2 regions of the Comamonas sp. HJ-2 genome follow, and region 1 is predicted to be linked to the other one. Evidence: riboswitches for the same ligand, from Rfam matches in the RefSeq annotation. Region 1 holds a riboswitch; the other holds the start of a gene.
What was found. Region 1 has a riboswitch for glycine ahead of ACWGXF_RS23800 (D-amino acid dehydrogenase). Riboswitches for the same ligand answer to the same signal wherever they lie in the genome.
Positions count from the first base shown of each region.

Region 2: another riboswitch for glycine. It lies ahead of gcvT (glycine cleavage system aminomethyltransferase GcvT); the one in region 1 lies ahead of ACWGXF_RS23800 (D-amino acid dehydrogenase).

Region 1 is NZ_JBSIFD010000049.1:8-7,448, reverse strand. It holds gene ACWGXF_RS23820 (hypothetical protein) at 1-224, opposite strand, end outside; gene ACWGXF_RS23815 (carboxymuconolactone decarboxylase family protein) at 424-963, opposite strand; gene ACWGXF_RS23810 (AraC family transcriptional regulator) at 1,071-1,901, shown strand; partial or broken gene ACWGXF_RS23805 (amidohydrolase) at 1,904-2,817, shown strand; glycine riboswitch at 2,828-2,917, shown strand; glycine riboswitch at 2,918-3,030, shown strand; gene ACWGXF_RS23800 (D-amino acid dehydrogenase) at 3,092-4,366, shown strand; gene ACWGXF_RS23795 (trimeric intracellular cation channel family protein) at 4,484-5,122, opposite strand; gene ACWGXF_RS23790 (IS5 family transposase) at 5,486-6,448, opposite strand.
Region 2 is NZ_JBSIFD010000013.1:98,432-105,872, forward strand. It holds gene gcvH (glycine cleavage system protein GcvH) at 1-155, opposite strand, end outside; gene gcvT (glycine cleavage system aminomethyltransferase GcvT) at 278-1,414, opposite strand; glycine riboswitch at 1,479-1,604, opposite strand; glycine riboswitch at 1,624-1,734, opposite strand; gene ACWGXF_RS12475 (energy transducer TonB) at 1,823-2,413, opposite strand; gene ACWGXF_RS12480 (MBL fold metallo-hydrolase) at 2,427-3,509, opposite strand; gene ACWGXF_RS12485 (hypothetical protein) at 3,660-3,989, shown strand; gene ACWGXF_RS12490 (DHA2 family efflux MFS transporter permease subunit) at 4,057-5,658, opposite strand; gene ACWGXF_RS12495 (HlyD family efflux transporter periplasmic adaptor subunit) at 5,674-6,984, opposite strand; gene ACWGXF_RS12500 (efflux transporter outer membrane subunit) at 7,135-7,441, opposite strand, start outside.

The sequences.
Region 1 (7,441 bases):
ATCAGCCAAGCCCGGGCGTGCACCCCGCCATCGGCCACATCCCCACACATCTCCACCGACGCTTGCAGTTGCCCACACATCGCGGGCCGTTCGGGTTGCCCAAAAACTTTGCAGCGCATTTGTTCGTCAAGTTGCACGCAGGGCACGCCCGCTGGTTTGCCTTGGGGCATGGTGGGGATGAGCGAGGAGATGGATGACTCGCGCAGCTGGAATAAGGCGCGCACAACTTGATGCCCAGGGCCTTGCAGCCAGGGCTGGAAGACGCGTTCGCAGGAGACGTAGAAGTTGTTGCCGTCAATGAGGGCGAGCTTGGCCGCAGGAGTGAAGGCCATCTGTGTGCCAACAGGAGCAACACGGCCACCTGCGCCAACGACCACCAGGAGGTGGCCGTTGGCGTTCCCCGCTTGTCAGCGAGGCTGGGCTTTACAGGGCGACTGGCACGGCTGGGAAGTCGACGTCGGTGTCGGCAATGTGGTTGGTGTAGTTGGTCAACACGTTGAGGGCCACGTTGGCGGTGACTTCGATGACCAGGCCATGGTCCACACCCGCTGCTGCGGCATCGGCCAGATCGCTGTCGGCCAACACGCCACGCTGACGGACGATTTTGATGGCCAGCTCAACCAAGGCCTTGTCTTGTTCGCCTTCGGCGGTGCCGCTTCGGGCTGCGCGGATGGCTGCTTCCGACAAACCAGCACCTTTACCGATCAGGGTGTGTGCAGACAAGCAGTACTGGCAAGCGTTGGTTTGGCCCACGGCCAATGCGATCAACTCGCGCTGGGCGGCGCTCAAGCGGCCTTTGCTCAGTGCGTCGGAGAAAGCCAGGTAGCCGTTCAGGGCGGCTGGAGCCTGGGCGAAGGTGGCAAACAGGTTGGGTACCATGCCGAGCTTGGCCTTGACGCCGTTGAGGGTGGCTTGGGTGGTGGCGTCGGCTTGGGCAAGTGATACAGGTGCGATACGTGTCATGGTGAAACTCTCGTTTTGAATGGCTGTGCGACATGCACCAGTGAATTGTGCGATACGTATAATCACTGAAAGTACAAGAAAGCATACCCAAAGTATCAAGCGCCGCCATGGACCGACTTTCACCTTTGTTTGCCCGCTCGGTGCCCAGCGCACGCGTGTTCTATTCGGGCAACCTGTGCCAGATCTCCGCCTTTGAGGCCGAAGCTCATGTGGGCCATGTGCATTTGATGCGCAGGGGCACCATGAGCGTGATCGACCGGCATGGGCGCGCCAGCAGGGTTGAAGAGCCCAGTTTGTTGTTTTTCCCGCAGAGTTCTGCCCACCGGCTGGTGCCCGATAGCGCCGACGGTGTTGACCTGGTGTGTGCGTCTGTCGATCTGGGCGACGAGGCCCGAGGCGCGCTGATCTCTGCCATGCCCGAGGTGCTGGTGATTCCGCTGAACCAGTCGTCCAGTCTTTCACCCGCGTTGGACCTGTTGTTCCAGGAAGCCTTTGACGAAAAGTGTGGTCGGCAAGCTGCGCTGGACCTGTTGATGGAATACCTGCTCATCTTGTTGCTGCGCCACCTGCTTGACATTTCATCGGTCACCACCGGCATCCTGGCGGCGCTGGGCGACCCACGTTTGTCCAAAGCGGTCACGTCCATGCACGACCGGCCCGGCCATGCATGGACGCTGGAATCGTTGGCCGAAACCGCAGGCATGTCGCGCGCACGCTTTGCCAATCACTTTCGAGAGGTGTCGGGCCTGACCGCGCTCGACTACCTCACGGCCTGGCGCATCACAGTAGTCAAGGGTTTGCTCAAACGAGGCAAGCCGCTCAAGTCCATTGCGCCCATGGTGGGTTACGCCAGCGCTGTAGCGCTTACCCGCGCTTTCACCCACCGCGTCGGCATGCCGCCACTTGCCTGGCTGCAAACGCACACCGATCAGGACTGAGGCTGCCCCATGCCAGTTGCCATGCGGGTTTGATGCATGCCTGCGGCCACGACGGACACACCGCAATGCTGCTGGCTGCGGCCGAACATATTGCAAAGTCCACCACGTTTGATGGCACGCTGAATTTGATCTTTCAGCCCGCTGAAGAAAGCTTGGGGGGGCGCGCAAGATGATTGAAGACGGCCTGTTTGACCGCTTCCCCTGCGACGCAATCTTTGCCATGCACAACCTGCCGGGCTTTCGGCCAGGTCAGTTGTTATTGCGCGAAGGCGCAACCATGGCGTCCAGCGAAAACATTCTGGTGCACATTGAAGGTAAAGGCGGCCATGGTGCCATGCCGCACCAGAGTGCTGACCCGGTCGTTGCGGGTTCGGCAATTGTCATGGCGCTACAAACCATCGTTTCACGCAACGTACCCCCACTGCACATGGCCGTGATCACGGTCGGCTCTTTTCAGTCGGGTGTGGTCAACAACGTCATCCCCCAAAACGCCACGTTAAAGCTTAGCGTACGGGCGCTGGATCGGGATGTGCGAGAGTTGTTGCGCAATCGCATTGTGGAGCTCGTTGAGTTACAGGCGAAAAGTTTTGGCGTGACCGCAAAAGTCGAGTTTTTGCCCGGTTACCCGGTGCTGGTCAATACCCCTATTGAGACGGGAATAGCCCGCGAAGTGGCGGTGGCGTTGGTAGGCGCAGATAACGTGGTGCTCCAAACTGAACCGCTCACCGCCAGTGAAGACTTCGCCTACATGCTCGACAAAGTGCCAGGCAGCTATCTATTCATCGGGAATGGCGATGCAACTAACGGAGGTCACGGGGCCTGCATGGTGCACAACCCCAATTACGATTTTGAAGACCGCAACATACCTGTGGGTGCTGCGTTCTGGGTCGCGTTGACTGAGCGCTTTCTGGCGTAGTTTTTTTATGAAATTCAGATCGGGAGAGATCGCGTTAAATCGCGACGCCGAAGGAGCAACCACCCCGGAAACTCTCAGGCAAAAGGACCGGTTTGAATCGTTGATATCTCTGAAGAGTTGCTGGTCTTAGTCACCCGGCACACCGCAGGAGCAAGTGGTTGCATTGAACACGATGGACCACGAATCTCTCAGGTTCTAAACAGAGGGGGTGCACCAGCCATGCACAGGGCTTGTTGGTGCTCAACACTTTGACGTTTTTGAAAGCTCATTCACTATGAAAACAATCGCAGTTATTGGCGGCGGCATCACGGGCGTCACAACAGCTTATGCCTTGGCAAAACGCGGCTTTTCCGTTACCTTGTTTGAACGCCATCGCTATGCTGCGATGGAAACATCATTCGCAAACGGAGGGCAACTCTCTGCATCTAATGCAGAAGTTTGGACGCATTGGTCCACCATCCTCAAAGGGCTAAAGTGGATGCTCAAAAGTGATGCGCCGCTGCTGGTCAACCCAGCACCTACGTGGCACAAACTCTCCTGGTTTGCAGAGTTCATTGCTGCGATGCCCCATTACGAGCGCAACACGGTTGAGACAGCTCGCTTAGCAGTCGCAGCCCGCAAACACTTGTTTACTTGGGCGCAGGAAGAAGGCATTGATTTCGACCTGAAGAAGGAAGGCATCCTGCACATTTACCGTGACAAAAAAGGGTTCGACCATGCAGGCAAAGTGTCAGTCATGCTGGCCAAGGGGGGCCTACCTCGCTATGCCGTGACCCCAGCTGAAATGAAAGCCATCGAGCCGACATTGGCAGGCACCTACTACGGTGGCTACTTCACTGAGAGCGATTCCACGGGAGACATTCACAAATTCACCAATGGACTAGCAAATGCGGCATCACGACTCGGCGTGCACACGCTGTATGGTCAAGATGTGACGTCGATTCAAAGCGATGGCCAACAAGCTGTCATCACCGTGACACAACAAGACGCCACCCCAAGCCTGCATACCTTTGATAGCGTGGTGGTGTGTGCAGGAGTGGGCAGCCGTGACTTTGCAGCTCAGCTAGGCGATCGCGTGAACATCTACCCCGTCAAAGGCTACTCCATCACCGTCAACTTGAACGATGAAGAAAGTCAATTGGGTGCCCCCACCGTGAGCTTACTGGATGACGAAACCAAGTTGGTCACCAGCCGCTTAGGCCTCAACCGTTTCCGCGTTGCAGGCACTGCCGAATTCAATGGCGTGAACCGTGACATTCGCGCAGACCGCATCCGCCCATTGATTGAATGGGTGGAACAATGTTTTCCCCGCGTTAACACACGCTCTGTAGTGCCTTGGGCAGGCTTGCGCCCTATGATGCCCAACATGATGCCTCGGGTGGGTCAAGGTAGAACTCCCAATGTTTTTTACAACACCGGGCATGGGCACTTGGGTTGGACGTTATCAGCCGTGACAGCTGAGCTGGTGTCAGACACCATCGTCAAAGCTGCAGCAAAGAAATCAGGATATTCAATGAACTTGCATGCAGTTGCTGCTGGCAACATTTAGAGTTCAAAATAATAAGCAGTAGGGGTCTTGCGGCTCTCTACTGCTTTTTTTCTTAACTTAGTTGGTGATTTTCTAAAAAATTAAACAACCTCATCATTGGTTATAGTTTTTTAACATTCAAGCCCGCCAAGCCGGCAGTTGCCAGTTGCGCCACAGTGCCAGTGCGCGAAGGCACACAGTAACAAATAAGCACCCCAGTAAGGCCATCCAGTCTGGAGCATCTAATGTCCAAAGGACCACGTAAGTCCAGCCACCAGCAAAAGAACACACCGCGTAGGGGCGGTGGTCTTTGAAAGCCGTGGGAATTTCATTGCAAACCATGTCACGCAGCACACCACCAAAAACACCCGTGATCAGGCCCATTAAGACGGCGACTACTGGCGGCATGAGTGACTGCAAGGCGAGGTGAACTCCCGTCGCAGTAAATAGTCCCAAGCCCAGCGCGTCGGGCCAGAGTATTGTTCTTTCAGTTACTTCAAAATGCCGCTGTCGCATGAAGACCATAGCAAATACGCACAAGGCCAATACGCCCCAAAGCATTTCGGTATGTTGCACCCAAAAAAACGGGCGTTGATCAAGCAGCAAGTCGCGCAAGGTGCCACCTCCAAAAGCTGCCAGAAAAGCCACAACACAAATGCCCACCGCATCGAGCTTTTTACCCGCAGCTTTCATCAGTCCAGACAACGCAAATGCAGCGGTCGCTAACAACTCGACTATCAAATGTAGGGTGTCCCCCCATGATTGAAGTAAATACATTGAAAATTTATGTCACCAATTTAAAGTTTTCATAGCTAAAGCAAATTCAATCGCACTGTAAATTCCACGTTTTTAATTTTATAGGCTACTGGTCTACAACAGTTCGACTTTAAAAATTGAGCTCGAATAATTAGGGCTGTCACAGTTCGATGTCAGTGCATGGTCTCAAAAAAATTTTTTTGATTCGCGCACTAAGCAAAGCGTCTAAGGATGTCCTGAACAACTCGGATTAGTAAGTGCTACCGGTCCGTTTTTTTAGATGGCGCAATTGCAGCCGTTTTGCTCGCGTCTTCGCGCCATTTCTCACGCCATTTCTGGTCATTCGCGCCGCTTTTGCGGCCTCTGGCCTGTTTGCAGACGCACTCATCCCTGCGCCGCCAGCAGTTGGTGGCGCACCATCCACAGGTTCGATAGTGCAAACAGCGTCTTGAGCTGCAACGTGTTCTTCTTGAGCCCCCGGTAACGCACCTTGGTATAGCCAAACTGTCGTTTGATCACCCTGAAGGGGTGTTCCACCTTGGCCCGGATGCTGGCCTTGATCTTCTCCACTTGGTCTATGAGCGCATCAACGGGGTTGTTCTCTTTGTCCAGCTCTTTGCGTTTGCCTGGGCGCATCGCCACATGCCAAGTGACGTCTTTGCTGGCATCGGGGCGCTTGTGTGCGCCTTGGTAGCCCGCATCCCCAAAGACGTCTGTCTCCTGACCATGGAGCAAACTGTTGCCTTCCACCACATCAGACACGTTGCCCGAGGTGCCGATGACGGTGTGCACCAGCCCAGAGTCCGCGTCCACGCCGATATGGGCCTTCATGCCAAAGTGCCACTCGTTGCCCTTTTGGCTGGAGTGCATCTCTGGATCGCGCTTTCTGCCCTTGTTCTTGGTGGAACTCGGTGCTGCAATCAAGGTGGCATCCACGGCTGTTCCGGCCTTGAGCAGCAAGCCCTGGGCTGCCAGCAGATCATTGACGGTGGCCAGAATCTGATCGGCCAGCTTATGTTTCTCCAGCCGATGGCGAAACCTCAGGATGGTGCTCTCATCCGGTATTCGTCCATGGGCATCGAGCTGGGCAAACTCTCGGTAGATCGGGGTGTCAAAGAAGGCTTCTTCCATCGCCAGATCTGACAGGGTGAACCACTGTTGCATGCAGTGGATGCGCAGCATGGTCTCCAGTGCAAAGGGTGGGCGACCGTTCTTGCCTTCGGGGTAATACGGCGTGATGAGCTCGACCAACGCAGCCCAGGGAACCACCAGATCCATCTGGGCAAGAAGCTCCTGCTTGCGGGTCTTCTTGGTACTCAGGCTCAGATCAAGGCTGCTTTGCTTCATGGCCGTGAGATTGCCATCGCCTGCTGACTCCTACCAAACATCGGGGGAAGTTTTGCAGGATTTCCCTAACTTTTCCCCTGCTTGTTTAAAGCGCCAATTGCAAAATCTACTCCTGCGCTGGAAATTGACCTGCTTATTCAACTCCAATAAGTTGATCAACTCAATGCTGAACCGTCCAGAATCTGGACGCCCCTCCCATGTAGCTTTGAACTTCCACAGGTTTTAGTTCGCTTGCTATTCGTAACGTGTAACGTTTGGGAAGTAAGATGGCTCACAAACGTAGCAAAAGTGCACTAAACCTTGGAAAAGTTGCGAAACACAACTTTTGACCCAATTACACGAAATATTACACGTTTATCAAAAACACCAATAAGTCATTGATTCATATGGGATTTTGACGAGCCTGTTTTTCTGTTAATCAGAGGTTCTCTGGTTAAAACTTAGCTCATTATTTAGACCAATTTTTCTCAGTCATTGCACGTTTTATTACACGGTCGATGACCAAAAGCAAGCTGCATAAATCGATCTGTACAAAGTGCTACTCACTCCAACTCATACTATAGAAATTGTCTACCGTTATGGGGTAACGCCAGCCATCGGGGGCCTTAAGAGTGAAGTCCGGAGCAGCCAGCCAAAATCACAGATTGGGGTATCTAGAAGCATGGTTTTTGTTCATTTAGCACACACGTTTCAAGTGGTACTTGGAGGTGCCAGTTTGTCTTGAGTTTTGAGGTCAAAGTCCGTTGCATCGTGACGTTCGTGTAGTTGATCTGAAAGCTTGCCCCAAGTACGGTTGACCTTTCGACCACGCTGGACGGCAGGGCGTTGAAGAACTTCATTAGCCCATCGCCTTAAATTCTTGTAGCTCTCAACTTGCAGAAACTCTCCCGCGCCATAGGCCTCACCCAACACTAAGTTGCCATACCAGGGGTCTCCTCGTTTTCAGTGCAATAAGTGACGGTACGAAAAGCTAGCACTGGCGCGGAGGTGGTG
Region 2 (7,441 bases), on a different contig from region 1:
ACATCGCCGGCCTTGAAGGTGGAGCCCACGGCAGGCAGGTCCACAAACACCACATCGCCCAGTGCATCCTGTGCGTGTACGGTGATGCCGACGATGGCGGCATTGGTGTCAGCGGCGTTGATCCATTCGTGTTCTTTGGAATACTTGATGCTCATGGAAGGCTCCAGATGGGGGATTCAGGGGAATCGGGTGTTGTTTGAGAAAGGTCCAGCTCGCACTTTAGCGGTGTTCTGGCCGCTGTTTGGCAAACTGGCCCGTCTCATGCGCGGCGGCAGACCTAGCCGCGGTAGTAGCGGGTGGGAACGAAGGGCGTGGCGACCACTTTCATGGGCACGGGCTTGCCGCGCACCATGGCGAAGATTTCCGTATCGATGGCGGCATAGTCGGGCTCGACATAGGCCAGCGCCACAGGCTGGTTGAGCGTAGGGCTGAGCAGGCCGCTGGTGATGTGGCCGATATGCTGTCCGTCCATGTTTTCCAGCACGGCGGGCTCGCGCACGGGAATGCGTTCCAGCGCGATCAGGCCCACGCGCTTGCGGCGCAGCGACTGAGGGTTCTGCAATTGCTCCAGCACGATGGCCGCACCGGGAAAACCGCCCTCGCGCTCGCCGCCGGTGCGGCGAACCTTCTGCATGGCCCAGTTCAGCGCGGCTTCGACCGGCGTGGTGCTGGTGTCGATGTCGTTGCCGTACAGGCAAAGTCCGGCTTCAAGGCGCAGCGAGTTGCGCGCGCCCAGACCGATGGGGGCCACCTCGGGCTGTGCCAGCAGCGCTTCGGCAAAGGCTTCGGCAGCTTCGCCGGGCAGGGAGATTTCGAAACCGTCCTCGCCCGTATAGCCGCTGCGCGTGATGTAGAGCGCATGGCCTTGCCAGTCGAAGTGGTTGCCGGTCATGAATACCAGTTGCGTCACTCCAGGAATCAGGCGCGAGAGGGCTGTGGCAGCTTGCGGACCTTGCAGGGCCAGCAGGGCGCGATCGGGCAATGGGGCGACCTCGCAGCGGCTGGCGATGCGGTTCTGGATATGAGCGATATCGGCCTCTTTGCAGGCGCCGTTGACGATGAGGAACAGATCTTCGCCGCGGTTGACGAACATCAGGTCGTCGAGAATTCCGCCTTGTTCATCGAGCAGCAGACCGTAGCGCTGCTTGTGCAGGCCCAGGTCCATGACATCGACGGGCATCAGCGATTCGAGCGCGGCGGCGGCATCGGGGCCGCGCAACAGCAACTGGCCCATGTGCGAGACATCGAACAGGCCGGCAGCCTTGCGCGTGTGCAGATGCTCGGCCATCAGGCCTTGAGGGTATTGCACGGGCATGGCGTAGCCGGCAAACGGCACCATGCGGGCACCCAGTTTCTGGTGCAGTGCAAACAGCGGTGTGGAACGCAGATCGGAAGAGGTGTCAGCAGCAGTCACAGGCAAGCGCTCCGGTGGTCAAACCAAAATGAGTGGCCATGCATGGCTGGGCCATGCGTGGCGGGCTTGCCCTGCTGTCCGCTTTACCTGAGAGATTCACTGCACGCATTGCATCGGGCAGTTTGCTCCTTCGGTGGATGCCGGCGCACATACGAAATGACGGCCTGCATCTCTCTCCAGCAAGGGACGCTGCAGGTTTGCACACCTTGCAGCGCTTGTCAGTCCTTTTGCCTGAGCGTTTTGACACCGGGTTGGGGGTCTGCGCCTTCGGCGGTGCGAGGCAGCTTCAAGCTGCAGGCACTCTCTCCTGACCTTGGCGATTCTAGCGGTGGGCAAGGGGCTTGCACCACCGAATCGGATGGATTCTGGGGTTTTCGAGCACAGATCGCTGGAATTGAGCTTGCGGTCTCACTGCGGTTCTGTGTTCATGGCGGGCGTTCGAGGAACATCGATCTCCTGGCGCGGAAACACCAGTTGGTAGGGCTGCTCGAAGCAGGACGTCACGGGCTGGCCCTGGCGCATGCCGGGCTTGAACTTCCAGCGTTCGAGCGAGCGCATGATGGACTTCACGATGCGGGGATCGGTATCGGCGGGCTGGTAGGCCACACGGCCGAGTTCGCCCTGGGCCGTGACTTCCAGGCGGAAGACCACCGTGGTCTCCAGCCCGTTCGGAAACCAGTGGGCGCTGATGAAAGGCGTGGTGTGGCGGCGTGGCTGCGGTTGCCGATCGAGATGGGCGGGGGGTGTGCAGTCTGCCTTGATCCAGGCAGGCCATTCCATGCTCTGTGGCCGCCTGTGCTGCGTGTCCAGTGGCGGAGCCGGCGTCGGCTCCGGCTGCCCGGAAACTGTGCTCGAGATGCCGGCATTCGGCGGTTGCTTGGGCTGGCTGCCATCGAAGAGGTGGGAGCAGGCCCCGAGCAGCAAGGCGGTCAGAGACGCGGCGCAGGCGGCGGCAAGGTGTGAGGTGCGCGAAATGTCCATGAGGACATTGTCGGCCATGCGGGTTGCACCTTCAGGGTTGCGCGGGGCGCAGATCCAGTCCCTTGCTGTCGGCCTCGGCGCAGACGCGCCACCAGGCCGAGCCCGCATGCGGAGCGTTCAGGTCCAGGCGCTCGCCCATCATGGGCGTGGCGATCTCTATGCCGTGCTGCCTGCCCAGACTCAGGATCTGCTCGAAGGGGTCCCACCAGGCATGCATGGCGAGGTTGAAAGTGCCGTTGTGTATGGGCAGCAGCCATTGGCCGCCGAGATCCCGGTGTGCCTGCACGGTCTGCGCCGGATGCATATGGACATAGGGCCAGTGGGCGTCGTAGGCGCCAGTCTCCATCAATGTGACATCGAAGGGGCCGAAGTGCCTGCCGATTTCGGCAAAACCGTCGAAGTAGCCGCCATCGCCGCTGAAGAAGACGCGCAGCGGCCTGTCGGCCTGGCGATCTTCTATGGTCCAGGACGCCCAGAGCGTGCGGTTGCCGTCGCGCAGGCTGCGTCCCGAGAAATGCTGGGCCGGCGTGGCCGTGAAGCGCAGGCCGTCGACCTCGCTGCCCTGCCACCAGTCGTGCTGCACGATCTTGTCGGCCGGCACGCCCCAGGCCACCAGTCTGTCTCCCACTCCCAAGGGGCAGAGAAAAACTCCCACCTTGGGTGCGAGCACGCGAATGGTGGCGCGGTCCAGATGGTCGTAGTGGTCATGCGAGAGCAGCACGCCGCGCAAGGCAGGCAACTCGTCCAGGGCAATCGGCGGGGCATGAAAGCGCTTGGGGCCGGCAAACGATAGCGGCGAGGCGCGCTCGGAAAACACGGGGTCCGTCAACCACCAGCCGCCGCGCAGCTTCATCAGCAAGGTCGAATGGCCCAGGCGATACAGGCTGCGTTCGGGCGCGAGGTTCAGCTCGGTCGTGCTCAGCGGCAAAATGGGCAGCACCTTGCCCGGCTGGGAATCGGCCGGCTTGTTGAAGAAGAACTTCCATAGCGTCCCGGCATCTGGCTTGGGGCTGTTGACCGGACGCGGATGCGTGTTGCGAAAACGCCCGCCCGAATACTGGGGCGAGTCCTCGTAGTCGGTGATGGAGGTGGAGAGACTTGGTTTGCGAAACAAGATCAGGCGCCTTATTGAGACATTGGCCGCAGTTTGGGACGGTTTGCAGCGCTGCAAGAGCCGGCTTGCAAGAGGCCGTAACACAGGCACGGCCATTCAGCTGCTTTCTCGGGGCGGATGCGACACTCGCTGTCTGAGGAGCAAATGCACATGAATCCCATGGTTCACAATTTGGAGAGCATGCTGGCGGCCGGCAAGGATGGTGCGCTGCTGCGCTATACCCTGGGCAAGGCCTATGCCGACGACGAGCAGATGGCCGTGGCGCGCGAGCATCTGCGCAAGGCCACGGCGCTGGATGCCGAATACTCCGCCGCCTGGAAGCAGCTGGGCAAGGTGGAGCTGGCGCTGGGCGATGCACAGGCCGCGCGCGCCGCCTGGCAGCAAGGGCTGAGCTGCGCCCAGACCAAGGGCGATGCCCAGGTCGTCAAGGAGCTGCAGGTTTTTTTGCGGCGCCTGGACAAGCAGGCTGCTGGCACGTAGAACTATCAAAAAAATAGCTGGAAGCGATTGTGGGTCAATCGCTTCCAGCCAATTTTTCTGAAGTTTGTCAGTGTGCGCCAGCGGCCGCGTCGGAGGCTCCTGCGGCAGAGGCCGGGCGCTTGGTGAACCAGATCAGCACGATCAGGCTCAGGAACAGAAAGGACGATGCCAGAAAGATGTCGTCGGCAGCCCGCGTGAAGGCCTGCTGATCGATCAGCCGGTTGATCTGGGCATAGGCCTGCTCGGCACTCATGCCTGCTGCCTGCAGGTTTCTGACCGTGCTGGCAAACGTGCCCTGGCCTTGCACCAGCAACTCGGTCAGATGGGCATGGTGCATGGAAGCCCGGCTTTCCCAGAGCGTGGTGGCAATCGAGGTGCCCATGGCGCCGGCCGTGATCCGCACGAAGTTGGACAGGCCTGCGGCGGCCGGAATGCGGTCCGGCGTCAGTCCGCTCAGCGTGATGGTGGTCAGCGGAATGAAGAAGAAGGCCATGGCGCCGCCCTGGATCAGCGTGGGAATCAGGATATGGGCGAAGTCGGTCTCCACGGTGAACTTCGAGCGCATCCACAGCACCATGGCAAACACGATGAAGGCAATCGTGGCCATCTTGCGCGGATCCCAGACACCGACCTTGCGGCCCACCATGGGCGTGAGCAGGATGGCCAGCAGGCCCACCGGCGCCAGAGCCAGGCCGGCCGAGGTGGAGGTGTAGCCCATCCATTGCTGCAGCCACAGCGGCAGCAGCACCACATTGCCGAAGAACAGGCCGTAGGCGATGGACAGCGCGATCGAGCCGGCCGCGAAGTTGCGCCTCTTGAACAGGCGCAGATCGACGACGGGATGGGCGTCGGTCAGCTCCCAGACCACGAACACGGCAAAGGCCACGACAGCGATCACCGCAAAGGCGATGATTTCATTGGAGGCAAACCAGTCCAGCTCCTTGCCCTTGTCCAGCATCAGCTGCAGCGCCGCCACCCAGAGCACAAGCAGGGACAGGCCCAAGGTGTCGATAGGCAGCTTGCGCGTGGGCGTTTCGCGGTTGCGGTAGATGCTCCAGGTCATGAGGGCCGAGAGCAGGCCCACGGGCACATTGATGTAGAAGATCCAGGGCCAGGAAATATTGTCCGTGATCCAGCCGCCCAGCAGCGGCCCGACCACGGGCGCGACCAGCGTGGTCACGCCCCATAGCGATAGCGCCACACCGGCCTTGGCGGGCGGATAGCTGGACAGCAGCAGGGTCTGCGACAGCGGAATCATGGGGCCGGCCACGGCGCCTTGCAGCACGCGGAACAGCACCAGCATCTCCAGCGAGGAGGCAAAGCCGCAGAGCCAGGAGGTCAGCACGAACAGCAGCACGCTCATGGTGAACAGGCGCACGGCGCCGAAGCGCTGGGTGAGCCAGCCCGTCAGCGGCACGGAGATGGCATTGGCCACGCCGAAGCTGGTGATGACCCAGGTGCCCTGGCTGGGGCTGACGCCCACATCGCCCGAGATGGCCGGAATGGCCACGTTGGCGATGGAGGAGTCCAGCACGTTCATGAAGGTGGCCAGCGAGAGCGCCAGCGTGCCCAGGGCGAGCTGCGCGCCCTTGAGCGGGGCGATGGCAGGCACCGCCGGAGCCGGTGGCGAGGCACCCGCTCCGGGATTGACAGAAGTCGAGGAAGTCATGGCTGATTCCGCGTCTTATTGCGCAGGCTGGGCAGCGGGTTGGGCGGGGCCAACCGGGGCCGGAGCGGGCAGATCGGCCAGCTGGGTCAGTGCCGGCAGCTTGTCGCCCGCGATGATGTGCTGGATGCGCTGCTCGGCCTGTGCCAGGCTGCCGTCATAGACCGTGGTCTGGGCCACGGGCTCGCTGCGCGGCGTGCTGGCAAGGGCCTGGCCGTCCTTGTCGCGGATATCGACCTTCGCGTCCATGGACAGGCCCACACGCAGCGGGTGCTGCTTGAGCGCTTCGGGCTCCAGGCTGATGCGCACGGGAACGCGCTGCACCACCTTGATCCAGTTGCCGGTGGCGTTCTGCGCGGGCAGCAGCGCAAACGCCGCACCCGTGCCCGCACCCAGGCCCACGACCTTGCCTTCGTACGTGGTCTTGTCGCCGTAGACGTCGGCGGTCAGCTCCACCTTCTGGCCCATGCGCAGATCGGCCAGCTGGCTTTCCTTGAAGTTGGCATCCACCCAGAGCTTGTGCAGGTCGACCACGGTCAGCAGCGGCGAGCCGGCGGCCACGCGCTGGCCCAGTTGCACGCCGCGCTTGGCCACAAAACCGTCCACGGGCGCGATCAGCCGCGTGCGCTGCAGGGCCAGATAGGCTTCGCGCACCTTGGCTGCGGCCGCCATGACGGCCGGGAAGTCCTCGGCCGTCGTGCCCTTGGTCTGGGCTTCGGCGGCCGTCAGCTGGGCCTTGGCAGCACGCACGGCGGCTTCTGCGGCCGCCACGGCGTTGCCGGCGGCCGTGGCCAGGGCCTTGGCATGGTCAAACTCTTCCTTGCCCACGGCACCGGTGGCCGTGAGCGGGCGGCGGCGCGCCACATCGTCGTTGGCCTTGGCGGCATCGGCCTTGAGGCGCAGCAGATCGGCTTCGCGCTGGGCCACCTGGGCGGCCAGCGGGGCGTTGTTGGCATACAGGGTGCGGGTCTGGCGCGCAGTCTGGGCCAGCTGCGACTCGGCCTGGGCCAGTTGCACCAGATAGTCGGCAGGGTCCAGCTGCACCAGCAACTGGCCGGCCCGGACATAGTCGGTATCGTCGGCACCGATGCTGATTACGGTGCCGCCGACCTGGGGCGTGATCTGCACCACATTGCCGGCCACATAGGCGTTGTCCGTGGTCTGGTAGTTGCGGGCCACCATCCAGTGCCAGCCGCCCCAGGCGATGGCGGCCACGGCGACAGCGGCCGCCACGATGGTCAGGCCCTTGCGGCGGCCCGCAGGGTTGGCGCTGGGCGTAGCTGCCGCAGGAGCTTGGGGAGCGTTCTGAGTAGGCTTGGTGTCGGTCATGATGTTGGCGCTTTGTTATCTGTGAAGCGGTTTTGCGCTATTGAAAAGAGGAGCTGCTAGCGCTTGTCAATAAAACAATTGAGAGTGTTTTTGCCTTGAATTCAATGGCAGTAAAGCGGTAGCAGCTATTGATTTTGTTGAGTTCGATGTCTATTGCAGTGCAACAGTCGGGGTGTCGTCGCTCCAGCCACCGCCCAGGGCTGCGGCCAGGGCCACGCGGGTATCGAGCTCGCGTGCCTGCAGGTCCACAGCCAGGCGACGCTGGTTGATGAGCTGGGTTTCGGTGTTGAGCACGGTGATCTGACTGCCCAGGCCGGCCTGATAGCGCTGCACGGCAAAGTCATAGGCCCGCTCGGCCTTGGACAGCGACTCGGTTTGCAACTGCTGCTGGCGCTGCAGCGATTGCACGGAGGCAATCGCGTCGCCCGCCTGCTTGACGGCATCGAGCACGGCGCCG